3 regions of the Labrenzia sp. CP4 genome follow, and region 3 is predicted to be linked to each of the others. Evidence: predicted binding sites of a transcription regulator. Region 3 holds the regulator's gene; each other region holds the start of a gene.
The links. Region 3 encodes PhoB, which activates phosphate uptake and scavenging genes when phosphate is short. Its sites were predicted from a motif close to TGTCATNNANCTGTCAT; they were not measured.
Positions count from the first base shown of each region.

Region 1 (5,432 bases), 2.3 Mb from region 3:
GAGGGCAATCTCGTTGTAGATCTCGCCTCCCAGAAGCGGCACGTCGCTTGGCTGCAGATAGACGGCGGCAAACATCATGGTGATTTCGCTGCCTGGGGCTGCGACGATCAGATCGAACTTTTCCGCTGCCCGTGCCGTTCCCTTTCTGAGGCCGCGTTCCTGGGCTATCAGGCCAACGCCGATACCGATGGAAATGGCGATCAGGAAAACGAAGGTCAGATTGGTCCAGCGGAAGCGCCAGAGCAGTGCTCCGACCAGCGCCTGTGGCCGGAAGCCCCAGATCACGATCAGGCCGGTTATCACGGCGGGTAACAGCAGCAGCACGAGCCACAGCGTGTCCTGGGCAAGCGGCGAAAGGTCCTGCCAGCGGTCTGCGAAAAAGTCAGGCACCGGCCGCCTCCGTCTGCAGGTGGCCGTCCGTGACTTCGACGACCCTATCCATCCGGTCCAGCAGATGCTGGTCGTGGCTGACGGCGATCAGCGTCTTGTTCCGCGCGCGGGTCAGGCTGATCAGGTCTTCGATCAGGGCATCGGCGGTCTTGCGGTCGAGGCTTGCCGTCGGTTCGTCCGCGAGAATGATCTCGGGATCGTGGGCCAGAGCGCGGGCAATCGCAGTGCGTTGGCGCTCGCCGCCGGAAAAACTGTCTACGGTCCGCGCCTCTGCCGGCACCTTGAGGCTCTTGAGAAAATCCCGTGCGGTGTCGGTGATCGACCGGCGCTTCACTGCCGGGTTGAACGCCGTTGCAAGGGAGGCGTTGCCAAGGGCGCTCAGTTCCTCAAACAACAGGAAGTCCTGGAAGATCAGCCCGACATGGCTGCGGCGGAACGCGGCGCGGGCGGCGTCGTTCAGCTGCACCAGATCGGTTGCACCCCAGCGGATATGACCTGTCATGGCTGGATGCAGTCCGGCGAGCGCGTAGAGAAAGGTCGATTTCCCGGCACCTGACGGGCCACGCAGGCCGATGGTTGCGCCTGGTGTTGCATTAAAGTGATCGCAGGACAGCAGCACCCGGCCACCGGGTGTCCCGACGCGGAGATCGTCGACTTGAAGAGCAAGATTCATGAGAAGCTGTCAGCTGCGTTCATAGACAGCATCGACAAGTCTTGCCCGGCTGACGAACCCGGTCTCGGGATCCTTGAAGGTTCCCAGTTCGAGAACACCCCTTGTCACGATCTTGCTGTTGAAGGCGACCACGTCGACAATGCGCTTGGTGTAGATGGCGAGAATGTCCCGCGGCCATTCCGCCTCGGTTTCACAGAACGGGCAAACTGCCATCGGAATCTTGGTGAGCACGAAGAACTGGCTGTCGGCCTTCAGGGGTGGGGCCATGTAGCCACCGACCGATACCCTGGAGCCTTCCAGTGAATGGGCGAGGTCGGAAAAGCTCCGGTCCTTGTTGTAAAGCGTGCGCAGCTTGAGGGCGGCATCTGCCGCACAGGCGGTGTCCGGCAGCAGATTCCCGGCAAACGGAGCGAGGCCGAGCCCGACAATAAGCTGTCTGCGGTTCATGACATCCCTGGTTCTGGCCAATTCATGCTCCTAACTTATCCGGCTAATATGACAAACAGGCAAAGGCCTGCCGGGCGGCAGGCCTTCAGGATCCCTGGCCGGTATTCGGCCGGGGATCCCGCTGAGCGCGTTTTGAACGCTGACTGAAGGCTTATTGGGCGTTCACAGCGTGGTTCATGACGTGGAAGATCACGTTCTGCTCGATGGTGCCATCGACCAGATGTGCCCACGGGCCCTTTGCGTAGACCGCAACATCTTCACCCGAATGGGTTTCGGAGGACTTGGGGATCAGCGCCTGCTGGACGTAGTCCAGATCGGTGGCGGTTTCCTGGTCCAGGTCCGGGCGCGAGCCGGTGTAGTCGTTTTCGCCTTCGCCCTTCTTCAGAACCGAACCGGTGCCGTTCAGGTAACCGATCACGGTGTACGGCTTGCCGTCGTCCGCGGTCAGAACCTTGTCGGAATGCTTGATGCCCACCTGGGCAACGTCGTAGCAAAGGCCGAGGATGGCCGAACCGCGGCCGCAATAGCCGTTGAAGGCGATGGCATGTTCGTGGTCGGCCGTGACGATGATGAGCGTGTCTTCATCGTTGGTCAGTTCGTCAGCCATGGCAACGGCTTCTGCAAAGGCAACACCATCGCGCATGGCGCGGGCCGCATTGCCGTCATGGTTGGCGTGGTCGACGCGGCCGGCTTCGATTTCCAGGTAGTAGCCGCCTTCGTTCTTGGACAGATATTCGATGGCTGCCTTGGTCATGTCGGCCAGGGACGGCTCGTCATTGTCGGCGCGGTCGGCCTCATATTCCATGTGGCTGTTGTTGAACAGGGCCAGTACGGGGCTGGAGCCGTCAAGCTTCAGCGACTGGAAACCGGCGGTGTCGGATGCGAACTGTGCACCCAGTCCGGTTGCACGCTCAACCAGGTCGACATTGTCTTCGCGGCGGCCCTTCAGCCCACCCATTTCCTTGTCCTTCGGCAGGAAGTAACGGCCACCGCCGCCCATTGCGAAATCGACGGTGCCGGCTTCCATGGCGTCGATCAGCTGGGTCGCGATGTCCTTCTGTGCGGTGCAGCCTTCCGGCACCGCGTCTTCCCAGTTGCGGTTCGCGGTCTTGGCGTAGACGGCAGCCGGAGTTGCGTGGGTCAGGCGGGCGGTGGAAACCACGCCGACGGACTTGCCGGCTTCGGTCATCATTTCGGAGAACAGGGCAAGCTGGTTGCCTTCAACGGTGGAGCAATCGTCATGGATGGCTTCTTCACCGAGGTTGATCAGGTTGAAGCGCTGCTTCACGCCCGTGTTCATCGAACCGGCGGTCGGAGCGGAGTCCGGCGTCTGGGCGTTGATGTTGTAGGTCTTGACCAGGGCGCTGTAGAACTCCGGAGTTTCGTACGGGAGAACGTTTTCCTCGCCCAGCATGCCTTTCTGCTGACCGTCGAAAAGGCGGGTGGCGTAGTTGGTGCCGACACCGTTGCCGTCTGCGATCAGCAGGATCACGTTCTTGGCGCGGTTGGTGTTCGGCTGACGGTCCAAAATGGCCTGAATGGCGGCTTCGCCATCCTTGTACCACTGGCTGGAGGCTTGCGGCAGGGCGTCCTGAGCAAAGGCAACAGAGCCGGTAAGGGCCAGCGCCAGCGAAGTGCAAACGATCGTTTTCATGATATCTCCCGGAGGTGAGGGTGCATCCCGGGAGCTACTTAAAAACGCTGCATGACATCTGATTGACAGTTGGATGACGAAACAGATTTGTTATTTTATTACATAACCTCGGCGATTGAATTCAACTCTTCTACTTTTGCGCCGTCTTGTGTCTTCTTCGGTAGCGTCTTGTCATCGAACCGCAGGTTGGTCCCTGGCCGGGTGATCGGCCTGGCAGCCACGCGAAAAGCCCGGGCAATTACAGATAGAAAAATGGAGTCCTGAAATCTGAGGACGCTGTCGCGTCCTGTGTTCCTGGGCTGCCTGCTATCCCCTATTGTCACATCATTTTCATATGAGCGTCGAATAAGGTTCATATGAAAATGTTTTAACGGGCTTCGAAGTCAGGCTTTTTCGAGTCAACATGATGCCTTTGGAGCAACTGGCCTTCTGCATCAGCAGGAGGAGAGGGGACGATGGCGGATCAGAAGAACATGCTTGGGCAAATAGACATTTCAAAGCGTCAGGCCGAAATCGCGGATCTGGTACAAAAGGCAGGGTTTGCGTCCGTCGAGGAACTGGCGGACCGGTTCGAGGTGACCACGCAGACAATTCGCAGGGACGTCAACGGTCTTTGCGAACTGGGGATCCTGCGCCGGACCCACGGCGGCGTCGAGCCTCCTGCGCCGGCGTCCAACATCCATTATTCCACCCGGCAGATCCTCAATCTTCCGGAAAAGCAGCTGATTGCGAAACTGGTGGCCGGCCATGTCGGCAACAACCAGTCGATCGCGTTTTCCATCGGCACCACCCCGGAGATCGTGATGCAGGCCCTGGTTGGGCATGAGAAACTGGCGGTTTTCACGAACAATCTGAACGTGGCCTTCACGGCTTCGGTCAATCCGTCGTTTCAGGTGACCATCACCGGCGGGCGGTTGCGCCATGGCGACCGCGACGTGCTGGGGTCCGCAGCGCAGGCGTTCTTCTCCAACTACAAGGTCGATATCGGCATTTTTGGTGTCGCAGGTGTCGATGAAGACGGCACGCTGCTGGATTTCCATGAGGACGAAGTGGCGGCCCGCCAGTCGATACTCGCCAATTGCCGCCGGTCCTATCTGGTCCTCGATCACAGCAAGTTCGGCCGGAACGCCCATGTGCGCGGCGGTCAACTCAGCGATGTCGATGCGATCTTCACCGATTGCCCGGTGCCGGATGTTTTCCTGGCATCGCTGGAAGGCACGAAAACGGAAGTGTTCGTGGCCGACGACGGAGATGAGGCGTGACATCAGATCCGCATATCCCGGGTGCGAAACTCTCTGGCGCCGGCAAGCCGATCGTCCTTGAAACGGTGTCGCGTACCTGGGGTGAGACGGTGGCCGTCGATGGCCTGTCGATCGATATTCCGGCAGGCTCCTTCACGGCACTTCTGGGTCCGTCCGGCTGTGGCAAGTCAACGACATTGCGCATGATTGCGGGCCTCGAGAATGTCAGCAGCGGACGCATCCTGATCGGCGGAGAGGATGTCACCGGCCGTCCGTCGGCCAAGCGTGACCTTGCCATGGTGTTCCAGTCCTATGCGCTGTTTCCGCATCTGAATGTCGGTGAGAACATCATTTTCGGCCTCAAGGTCCGCCGGGTCGGCAGGGCCGAGCGGAACCGGCGTCTTGCACGGGTTGCCGATCTGCTGGGCCTTGGCCAGTTGCTGGAGCGCAAGCCGGGTCAGCTTTCGGGCGGTCAGCAGCAGCGTGTCGCCCTTGGGCGGGCAATCATCGGGGAAAAGCCGATTTGCCTGATGGACGAGCCGCTGTCCAATCTAGATGCCAAGCTGCGCCATGAAATGCGTGTGGAGATCCGCGCGCTGCAGCAGCAGCTCGGCTTCACGATGGTCTATGTCACGCATGATCAGGTCGAGGCCATCACCATGGCCGATCAGGTGGTGCTTTTGAACGGTGGCCGGCTGGAGCAGGTGGCGAGCCCGCGGGATCTTTACGAAAAACCGGCAACGCCCTTTGCCGCCCGTTTCATCGGCACCCCGCCAATGAACCTCTTTCCGGCCAATGCCTTCAGGAAGCTGTGCACCGCGCCGGACTTCAAGCTCGGCCTGCGCCCGGAGGCAATGCATCTGGAAGACGGCGGCCCGGTCAACGCGTCTGTTCGTGCCGTCGAGTATCTGGGGGCGGATGTGCTGGCCGATTGCGAAGTTGCCGGCACCGGTTTTCAGGTGCGCCTTCCGGCCAGCCGGGCCTTCACGCCCGGCCAATCCGTGCAGCTCGGCTTTTCGCCGGACGA
Region 1 is NZ_CP011927.1:1,143,078-1,148,509, forward strand. Features, by position in the region: gene ACP90_RS05320 (FtsX-like permease family protein) at 1-390, opposite strand, end outside; gene ACP90_RS05325 (ATP-binding cassette domain-containing protein) at 383-1,063, opposite strand; gene ACP90_RS05330 (hypothetical protein) at 1,073-1,531, opposite strand; gene ACP90_RS05335 (alkaline phosphatase) at 1,662-3,164, opposite strand; gene ACP90_RS05345 (DeoR/GlpR family DNA-binding transcription regulator) at 3,620-4,426, shown strand; gene ACP90_RS05350 (ABC transporter ATP-binding protein) at 4,423-5,432, shown strand, end outside.
Region 1: a site for PhoB is predicted at 3,227-3,243, ahead of ACP90_RS05335 (alkaline phosphatase). Genes of this name have one in related genera too.

Region 2 (5,432 bases), 1.6 Mb from region 3:
CCCGAAGCGATCGAATTCGGCTACGGCAGTTCGTGGGGATATGGCCCGCTGAGGGACCGGCTGCGGATGCAGTTGCTGGAGCGGTCGATCCCGGCCGATCCGCAAGGGCTTCTTTTGACCCATGGCGTCAACCATGGCCTGGATTTGATCATCCGGCATCTGACGGAGCCTGGCGATACGGTTTTTGTCGATGAGCCGGGCTATTATCCGCTCTTTTCCAAGCTGACCTTCGCCAAGGTGCAGATTGTCGGTATCCGGCGTGACAGGGACGGTCCGGACCTGGAAGACCTGACCGCCAAACTCGCTCTTTACCGGCCGAAGATGTTTGTCACCCAGTCGCACGGCCACAATCCGACCGGCGGTTCCCTGTCACCTTCGCGGTCATTCGGGTTGATGCAGCTTGCCGAGCGCTGGGGGTTTCTCCTGGTTGAAAACGATGCGCTTGCCGATATTCTTCCGGCCACGCTGCCAAGGCTGGCAGCGCTGGACCAGCTGGAGCGGGTGCTTTATCTCGGTACTTTTTCCAAGACACTGTCGGCCAGTCTCAGATGCGGTTACGTGGCTGGAAATCCGGACATCATCCGCCAGCTTGCCGATATCAAGATGCTGACGGTGGTCAATTCATCCGACCACGTCGAACGCTTCGTGTTCAATCTGATGCAGGCCGGCCATTATCTGAGACATCTGCGGCGTCTCAGGAGCCGGGTGGAAGACGCCTACAAGGCATCCTTCGGGACACTGGAGGCGATCGGGTTGTCTGTGCGTGAGTGCTCCATACCCGGGTTCTATCTCTGGGTGGAGTTTCCCGATGATGTGGATGAAAGGGAACTATGCGCCGCAGCCAGCAAGCAAAGCATCTTCATTGCACCGGGCGCCGTCTTCTATCCGAACCGGGAGACCCGGCAGAAGCCGGCAATGCGGGTCAATGTGGCCTATGGAACCGATGCGCGGTTCCTGTCGTTCCTCAGGGATTTTCTGAAGTAGTTTGAAAGCAGATAAACAGGCAAGTCCACAAATGAAAAGGGCCGGCATAATGCCGGCCCTTCAGTTGCCCTGATGTTTGACTCACTAAATCTGGTTGGCCAGTAAAAACCCCGGGGGGCTGGGGGGCTAATGCATTCCGCGGCTTCTACGGGCCATACCCATCAGGGTATGATCCTAATATGGGTGTCTAAAATGGCTGGCCAAGGGCTGGAATGCGGCAAAATCAAGGAAATTTATGCATTCTTTCTTGGCAAAGTGCCGTTGCGTTCGTTTTTGCACTTCTTCCCGTAAAACTTATTGGCAAAATTACTCTGGTTTCAGACCTCTGTCTGTCAATATGACGTTGCGGGCTTGCCAGAATGGCTAAAGAAGACGCATCATGACAGCCAGGTGACAGGCGTCTCCCGACGATTCTCTTGTCGGTTACCTGTCAGCAGCGAAACCGCGAACGGAATGGAGGCGGAATGAGCGAAGCCGACGACAGTGCGTTTCAGCGTGGTGCGGGTGCAAGCCCGTCGCCACAACATCAACCGGCTCCCCCTCCCAAACCCATTGTTGCATTCAACAGGCGCGAACTCGATGTCATCCTGAGGCTCTACGGGCGCATGGTCGCCGACGGCGAGTGGCGGGACTATGCCATCGACCTCCTGAAGGACCGGGCAATCTTCTCCGTGTTTCGCAGATCTTCCGAAATGCCGCTTTACAGGATCGAGAAGGACCCGAAACTGGCCCGCCGCCAGGGCACATATTCGGTCGTGGCGACCGGGGGCATGATCCTGAAGCGTGGCCACGATCTGGCGCAGGTGCTGAGGGTTCTGGAGAAGAAAAAACATCTTCGGGTGGTCGACGCCTGACCAGGCATACGGTCAGTCAGCTGATGACCGGATGTGGTTCATTTGCCCTGCGTTGATCCGGTCACAGGCATTTCCTTGATGGTCGCGTCAATGACCGGCTGATGCTGGTCGGTTACCCGCCGGCCGCGGACCAGACGATTGGTTCGGCCAAGCCTGGCAGCGCAGTGTTCTGCCGCTTCATTCCATTGATTTGCGCAAGGCTGGCGTTGACGCCCATTGACGCAAGTGTAGGCAAGCGATGTGTCGGACATTCGTGCGGCCACAAAAAAGCCCGGCACAAGGCCGGGCTTTTCCGTTTGTTCAGTTTGGCTGCGCTTAGTCGCGGTTGCCGAACAGCTGCAGCAGCATGATGAACAGGTTGATGAAGTCGAGGTACAGACGCAGCGCGCCCATGACGGACTTCTTCGTAGCGACTTCACCGCTGTCGCCTTCGTAGTACATTTCCTTGATCTGCTGGGTGTCGTAGGCGGTCAGGCCGGCGAACACCAGAACACCGATCACGGAGATGGCGAACTGCAGGGCGGAAGATGCCATGAAGATGTTGACCAGCGACGCGATCACGATACCGATCAGGCCGATGAACAGGAACGAGCCCCAGCCGGACAGGTCCTTCTTCGTGGTGTAGCCGAACAGGCTCAGCGCGCCGAAGGTACCGGCGGTGATGAAGAAGACCTGAGCGATCGAGCCCGGGGTGTAGACCAGGAAGATCGAGGACAGGGAGATACCCATTACGGATGCGTAGACCAGGAAAAGGGTCCGCGCTGCGCCGGCACTCATGGACTGAATGCGGAAGGACAGCCAGAACACCATTCCGAGCGGTGCGAGCATGACAACCCATTTCAGCGGGCTGCCGTAGATGGCAACACCCAGCTGGGTGAGCATGCGGCCGTTGCCAAGGCTGGCGACAGCAGAGTTCGGATCGGTGGTCGTTGCAAGCATGACCGTTGCCAGCGCAAGAAAGCCGGTCAGCGCAAGGCCGATGGTCATGTAGTTATAGACGCCCAGCATGTAGGAGCGCAGGCCCTGATCGATGCCGGCCTCGGCGCGTGCGCCGGCGACGGTATACGCGCCTTGAGATTGACGGTCATAGGTCGACATGGTCGTAAAAATCCCCTTCTAGATAGACGTGCGCATGCAATCGCGCATGCAACACAACTCCCTCAACATATGGGAAAAGCCTATCCCGAGCACAAGTCGAATTCGATGAAAAATTCGTAATCTTTGCGCTCAGGACGTATTATTTGAACCTATCCTTAAAAACAGGCTCAGATTCAGTCGTATTATTTCATGGCTTTCAGTCGGGATTCGATCTGCCGGTCGCAGGTGCCGCCGGGGTTGCGAACGATTTCTTCCGACGCGAAATCGAGGATTTCCTTTTCCGGATCCTGCATCTGCTCGACAGTCACACCGGGTTTGAACCACTGCAGAACCGCATAGTCGCCGCCGGCATCGGTGAGGAAAGCGATCGGCTTGCCATTTTCGGTGATGCCCATGCGGCCGACGCGGACTTCCGCAATCGATACCTTGCGCGCTTCGCCGTCGATGGTCAGCCGGTTTTTCGACACGTTCAGTTTCTTCAGCTTGGAGCCTTCAGTGCCGACCCAGTTACCGTAGAAGCGCTTGCCTTTTTTCTCGACGGAAAGGCAGGAGTTCTCGAAATTCGGGATGGAAAGACGGACGGCGGAAACCTCGATCGGATCCTCGCCCTTGGGCGCCAGCGTGTATTTCATCGCATTGTCGCCGGTCCGGTACACCCGGATGCCGACCGGCGTATAGCCGGAATCGTTCATCGAACGGGTGAAGAAATCGAACTGGTTGGCGTCGTTGGTGCCGGCCCGGCGATAGAGCCAGCGCTTCGGCAAGCCGTTTTCGAAGACCAGCCAGTCACTGACGACGAGGCCGCGCGGGCCTTCCGGCGTGTTCAACTGCCAGACCCCGGTATGAAACGGGCTTTCCGCCGACGCGGCAGGGGCGAAAGCCATAGCGGCAACTGCGGACAGGGCTGCAGCCCCGGCAATGGTCTTCAAACGAATTTTCGGGAGAAACTTGAACATGGAATGGCCCCTTCTTAACAAACTGCCCGGAGCTGAACCGGATAGCCAAGATCAATTCAGTATGCAAGTTGTGTGGAGCTGAAGTTTGTCGCGATTTGGTTGTATTTCAGGATTTTTTCCTGAACGAAGTTTGCCAAGAGCTGTGGGCGCCGGATCGAAATAGATCAGCGCTCGTCAAGAATTCGTTGGATCTTGTTTTCGGAAGTCTACCGGTTCGCCGGAAATAGCCTTGCTGATCAAAGGAGGTGCGACGGAAGCCGGCAAACGTCCTTTGACCAGCTATTTCCTGTGCGCACGTTGGCCGCTACAGCAGCTGACCGCATTTTGCGCTAGAGATTTCGCAGGACAGGTGCGGGCTTTTCACCCAGCACCCGCCATGTGCCGATGAGGCCGAAACCCACCGTCAGCACCAGCGCGATCAGCGCGGCACCTGCTGCGGTCACCGGCATCATCACAAATGACCCATCCATGATCTGCGTTATCACGTACCAGGCGGCGACCCCTCCGGCCAGCAGGGCGAACACCGCCGTTGCAAGGCCCAGAATGGCGTATTCGAGTGCATAGGCGAAGATCAGGCGAGCCCGTGTCGCACCAATGGTTTTCAGAATGACCGCATCGTAGATCCGGCTGCGATGACCGGCGGCAAGTGCACCTGCCAGAACCAGAACGCTGGCGATCAGCGTGATCGAGCTTGCGCCGCGGATGGCCCAGGCAAGCTGTGCCACCAGATCGTTGACCTGAGAGATCGCGTCCTTCACCCGGATTGCCGTCACTGTCGGAAAGGCGTTCGAGACAGTCTTCAACAAGGCAAGTTCCGTCTCTTCCGACACATCATCGTCCCAGCCAAGGGTCATCAGATGGGCATGCGGGGCACCGGCAAAAGTATTCGGCGAAAACACCATCACGAAATTGATCGCAAGGGACTGCCATTCTACTGTACGTGTGTTGGCAATTTCCGCCGTGATTTCCCTGCCGAGCACATTGACCGTGATCCGGTCTCCGATCTTGAGACCGAGATCGGTGGCGGCCTCTTCATCGAAGGACACCAGCGGAATGCCGGTGTAGTCCTCCGGCCACCAGGAGCCTTCTTCCAGCTTCGAGTTCTTGGGCAAGCTTGCGTCATAGGTAATGCCGCGGTCACCGCGCAGCACCCAGCCGGAGCCTTCCTGGGCGGGGACGAACTTGTCGGCTGCAATACCGTTCAGCGAGACAATGCGTCCGCGCAGCATCGGGACGCTTTGCAGGTTGGCGTCGGATGCTTCAGCATTCAGCAAGGCCTCGAAGGCATCGCGTTCATGGCTCTGGATATCGATGAAGAAGAAGCTCGGAGCCTTGTCGGCAATGGTTGCGGTCAGCTCGCGCCGCAGGTTTCCGTCGATGAGGGCAAGGGCTACCAGCAGCGACAGGCCAAGTCCGAGCGACAACACGACTGACGGGGTCAGCGCTCCGGGACGGTGAATGTTTGCAATCGCCAGCCTGAGCTCGGTCGAGCGGACACTGGGCAGGCGCCTGGCTATGGCCATGATCGCGCGTGCGACCA
Region 2 is NZ_CP011927.1:411,638-417,069, forward strand. Features, by position in the region: gene ACP90_RS02015 (PLP-dependent aminotransferase family protein) at 1-984, shown strand, start outside; gene ACP90_RS02020 (DUF2794 domain-containing protein) at 1,449-1,838, shown strand; gene ACP90_RS02025 (Bax inhibitor-1/YccA family protein) at 2,154-2,936, opposite strand; gene ACP90_RS02030 (hypothetical protein) at 3,119-3,892, opposite strand; gene ACP90_RS02035 (ABC transporter permease) at 4,222-5,432, opposite strand, start outside.
Region 2: a site for PhoB is predicted at 1,364-1,380, ahead of ACP90_RS02020 (DUF2794 domain-containing protein). Genes of this name have one in related genera too.

Region 3 (5,432 bases):
AGACCGGTTCCGGATAGGCATGCCGGTCAAGAATTTTTTCCAGGACAGGACCAAGCGCGACCGCACGGCCGCGCACGTCGAGCCCTTCCACGGCAAAGGGCCGGACAGCGTCCAGCCCTGCAGGCGTAATGCCCAGTTCATCAAGATTAAGTGCCACTTGGCTTGCCTTATGCTGCGCCGAAGCACCAGGCCAGAATGCCCTTTTGGGCATGGAGCCGGTTTTCGGCTTCGTCAAACACAACGGAGTTGGGACCGTCCATGACGTCCGAGGTGACTTCCTCACCCCGGTGGGCCGGCAGGCAATGCATGAACAGGGCGTCCTGGTTTGCCTCAGCCATCAGGCGTTTGTTGACCTGATAGGCGCTGAGGAGGTTGTGACGCGATTCCGCATCGTCATCGCCCATGGACACCCAGCAGTCGGTCACGACACAGTCGGTCCCCTTGACTGCCTCATATGGGTCCGTCGTGACCTGAATGGAACCACCCTTGGCACGAGCAGTTTCAATCAGGTCCATTGGCGGCGCCAGTTCGCCCGGCGTCGCGATGCGCAATTCGAAATCGAAGCGCGGCGCGGCATGAATCCAGGAAGCCAGCACGTTGTTGCTGTCACCGGTCCAGGCAACGCTCTTGCCCTTGATCGAACCGCGATGCTCTTCAAAGGTCAACAGATCCGCCATGATCTGACAGGGATGCGAGAGCTTGGTTAGGCCGTTGATCACCGGCACCGTCGCATTTTCGGCAAGTTCGCGCAGGTCGTTGTGATCGAGGATGCGGATCATGATCGCGTCGACAAAGCGTGACAGGACCCGCGCCGTATCGGCGATTGTCTCGCCGCGGCCAAGCTGCATTTCCGCACCGGTCAGCATCAAGGTCTCGCCGCCAAGCTCGCGCATGCCGACATCGAAGGAAATGCGCGTACGGGTCGACGGTTGTTCGAAGATCATGGCCAGCACCTTGCCGGCCAGAGGACCCTGGCCGCGATGCACGCCGTTACGGCTCGACTTGATCTTCCGGCTGGTGTCCAGGATGGCGCGCAGTTCGTCGCCTTCGAAGTCCGTCAGATCCAGAAAGTTCCGGTAGGTTCCGTTTGCGGTCATCAGGCCGCTCCTTCCGCCAATTTCGCTTCCACGGCGACAGCAGCCTGTTCCAGGCGCTCGACAGCAATGGAAATTTCCTCTTCGCTCATGGTCAGCGGCGGCATGATGCGCACCACGTTATCGCCGGCAGGAACTGCCAGCAGACCGGCTTCACGGGCTGCAAGCACATAATCTGCCACCGGCACCACGCATTTCAGACCGAGCATCAGGCCGTTGCCGCGCACTTCGGCCAGAACGTCCGGATGACTATCCACCAGTCCGGCCAGCTTCTGCTTGAAGCTGAGCCCCTTCTGACGGACACCTTCCAGGAACCCGTCTTCCAGAACGACATCCAGAACGGCATTGCCGACTGCCATGGCCAGCGGATTGCCGCCAAAGGTGGTGCCATGGGTCCCGGGGGACAGCGCCGCTGCCGTTTCTGCCGTTGCAAGACATGCGCCCATCGGGAACCCGCCGCCGATACCCTTGGCGATTGCCATCAGGTCCGGTTCCACGCCCGCCCACTGGTGAGCGAACAGCTTGCCGGTCCGTCCGACACCGGTCTGGATCTCGTCGAAGATCAGCAGAATGCCGTTGTCATCACAGATCTTGCGCAGCGCACGCAGGAAATCGGCCGGAATTTCGCGGATCCCGCCCTCGCCCTGCACGGGCTCGATCGCGATCGCGGCCGTTTGCGGACCGATGGCATCTTTCAGCGCATCCAGGTCTCCTGCCGGCACCTGGTCGAAACCGGGAGCCTTCGGGCCAAAGCCTTCAAGATATTTCGCCTGGCCGCCAGCCGCGATGGTCGCGATGGTCCGGCCATGGAAAGCCCCTTCGAAGGTCACGATGTGGAACCGCTCGGGGTTGCCGTTGTCATAATGATGACGGCGCGCGCATTTGATGGCAGCTTCCATCGCTTCCGCGCCGGAATTCACGAACAGCACCTTGTCGGCAAAGGTTTCCGCGCACAGGCGCTGCGCCAGCCGTTCGCCATCCGGGATCTGGTGCAGGTTGGAGGTATGCCACAGCTTGGCTGCCTGATCCTTCAACGCCTTGACCAGATGCGGATGGGCATGACCGAGTGCGTTGACCGCGATGCCGGAACCGCAATCGAGGAATCGTCGGCCATCGGTGGTAACCAGCCAGACGCCTTCCCCATGATCGAAAGACAGGTTCGATCTTGCGTAATTTCCGAATAGTGCAGTCGCGGACATAACCTCGTTTGTCTCCTTTAAACGCCCCTGCTGTCCCCTGCGTCGCCCCGACGCCGGGCCGTCACCTTGAAAAGATGCCGAAGGGCCAAAACGCAACGTGCCGCCCCGATGAGGCGGCACGCAGCGGCTTTCTTATACACTGCCGGTACCATGCACTGTCAATGGAAATGGCGCACAAGACATTTCATGTGCCGCGGAGGGCGGATTTCATAAAATTCTCAATGACCTCGCCATAATTGGGGAAAAGTCGTTTCATCCCCAACTGGTTTGGGTCGAGTGGTTGCCTGACAAATTAACGTTATTGTAACCTCTCAGCAATCAGACACGAGATCTCGTGAGGCAAATCACCAAGAGGCACTAGATCTGCCAGCATTAAGCGTGCTTGCGCATGCTTAACACGGGGTTAATGGCCGCAGGACGGTCAAACTAAAGGGTGCGGCAATGAGTTGGACAAACGAACGAGTTGAGCTTCTCAAAAAGCTTTGGGGCGGCGGCTTGAGCGCAAGCCAGATCGCAGGCGAACTGGGTGGTGTTACCCGTAACGCCGTGATCGGCAAGGTGCACCGCCTTGGCCTGTCCGGCCGCGCCAAGTCCACCTCTTCAAGCGCCAAGCCGCGCCGGCCGCGCACCGCAGCTCCTGCAACGGGTGCAGCGCCGAAGAAACCGACGACGTCACATCCGCAGTCGATCGGCGCAACGGCCCTGAAAGCAGACATCTCGCCGGCTCCAGTGGTGGCTGCCAAGCCGCGCGTAGAGCCGATTGCGGAGCTCGTTCCGATCTCGCAGCGGGCTACCATCCTGACGCTGACCGAGCGGACCTGCAAATGGCCGATTGGCGACCCGGCAACCGACGACTTCTACTTCTGCGGCCGCCAGTCCGATGCCGGCGTCCCCTACTGCGCTCATCACTGCAAGATCGCGTATCAGCCGGTCGCCGACCGCCGCCGCGACCGCAAGACGATGGCTCAGGCAGGCTGATAGTCTCGCACCGAAGCAGTTCATGAGAAAGCCCGCCAATTTGGCGGGCTTTTTTGTTTGGGCCTTCCATTGACCAGATGTCCGACCCCGACCAATGACCTCCCACAGCTTAATCACGGCACCGATCCATGCCGTTTCCGCCCCATCAAATCAAACCTTGTTTGACCGCTCCGCCACGACAGGGACCGCAGGATCAGCCCCGACACCGACACAACTGATGGGGTAGTCGCAGAAGAGAACCTTGCTCCGCGAAAGGCACAAAACCGCTGAGAAACAAAAAGCCCGCTTGAAAGCGGGCTCCTTAATTCCATTCTGCAAGTTGCCCTCAGGCGGTGGCAGAGGTGAACTGGTCATTGAAGGCGTATCCGGCACCACGGACGGTACGGATAGGATCCTTCGCCTTGCCCTTGTTCAGAGCCTTGCGCAAGCGACCGACGTGAACATCGACAGTGCGTTCGTCCACGTAGACATCGTGACCCCAGACCCCATCCAGCAGTTGTTCGCGGGAGAAGACACGACCAGGCGATGTCATCAGGAATTCCAGCAGGCGGAATTCCGTCGGCCCCAGGTGTATTTCCTTGGTGTTGCGGCGAACGCGGTGCGTTTCGCGATCCAGTTCGATATCGCCGGATCGCAACATGCTGGACACCACTTCCGGGCTTGCCCGGCGCAGGATGGCGCGCACGCGGGCCATCAATTCCGGTACCGAGAAGGGCTTGACCACGTAGTCGTCGGCACCGGTCGACAGGCCGCGGATGCGCTCTGCTTCCTCACCGCGTGCCGTCAGCATGATGACCGGCAGGCGCTCGGTATCCTCGCGCGCCCGCAGGCGGCGGCACAGTTCAATTCCGGACAGGCCCGGCAGCATCCAGTCGAGCAGCAACAGGTCCGGCAGGCTTTCCCGCAGGCGGATTTCCGCCTCGTCACCCCGGACACAGGACTCGACCGAGTACCCTTCCGCTTCCAAATTGTATCTCAATAGAAGGCTGAGCGGTTCTTCGTCTTCAACGATGAGCACCTTCGGCATACATCTCGCTCCAATTACCGCAACCGGCGCCGAAGCGCCGGCCGTTAAGATCTTCTGCAAATCCGACGATTACCAGCGGGTCAGACCGCGCCTGTTTCGTCGACCTTTGCCCGGTCTTCCGGCAAACGCTCGCCAGTGACCATGTAGTAGACGTTCTCGGCGATATTCGTCGCGTGATCGCCGATGCGCTCGATGTTCTTTGCGCAGAACAAGAGATGGACGCACTGGGTAATGACCCGCGGGTCTTCCATCATGTAGGTCAGGAGTTCGCGAAAGATCGACGTGTAGATCGCGTCGACCTCGGCGTCGGCTTCCTGAACCCGGCGGGCGGCTTCCGCATCCTTCCGGGCGTAGGCATCCAGCACCTGCTTGAGCTGCGAAAGAGCGAGTTCCGTCATGTGCTCCACACCGATCGCAAGCTTCTTCGACTGCAAGTCGCTGTCGATGGCGATGACGCGCTTGGCAACGTTCTTTGCAAGATCGCCAACACGCTCCAGGTCATTGGCAATGCGCGTTGCGGCGGTGATTTCACGCAGGTCCTGCCCCATCGGCTGGCGGCGGACGATCAGCTCGATCAGCTTCACTTCAAGTTCGTTGTAAAGGCTGTCCAGCCGGACATCGCCCTTGATCGTCGCCTTGGCAAGCTCCAGATCCTGCGACACCAGCGCGGACACCGCATCGGCGAAAGCCTTTTCGGCAATACCACCCATTTCGGCAACCTTGCCGGCCATGGCCGTCAGTTCGTCATCGTAAGCCGAGACTGTATGTTCAGACATCCTGTGTCCCCTTCAGAAACCTAAAAAATGCTTAGCCGAAGCGGCCCGTAATATAGTCCTGCGTACGCTTGTCCTTCGGATTGGTAAAGATGTCCTCCGTCAGACCTTCTTCAACCAAAATACCCAGGTGGAAGAACGCGGTACGCTGAGACACACGGGCAGCCTGCTGCATCGAGTGGGTCACGATCACGATGGTGAAGTTTTCCCGCAGTTCGTCGATCAGCTCTTCCACCTTCGCGGTCGCGATGGGGTCGAGCGCCGAGCACGGTTCGTCCATCAGGATCACTTCCGGGCTGACGGCAATCGCGCGGGCAATGCACAGACGCTGCTGCTGACCACCCGACATGCCGGTGCCCGG
Region 3 is NZ_CP011927.1:4,782,674-4,788,105, forward strand. Features, by position in the region: gene ACP90_RS21900 (Hsp33 family molecular chaperone) at 1-157, opposite strand, end outside; gene argF (ornithine carbamoyltransferase) at 168-1,097, opposite strand; gene ACP90_RS21910 (aspartate aminotransferase family protein) at 1,097-2,293, opposite strand; gene ACP90_RS21915 (GcrA family cell cycle regulator) at 2,735-3,271, shown strand; gene phoB (phosphate regulon transcriptional regulator PhoB) at 3,597-4,298, opposite strand; gene phoU (phosphate signaling complex protein PhoU) at 4,379-5,074, opposite strand; gene pstB (phosphate ABC transporter ATP-binding protein PstB) at 5,106-5,432, opposite strand, start outside.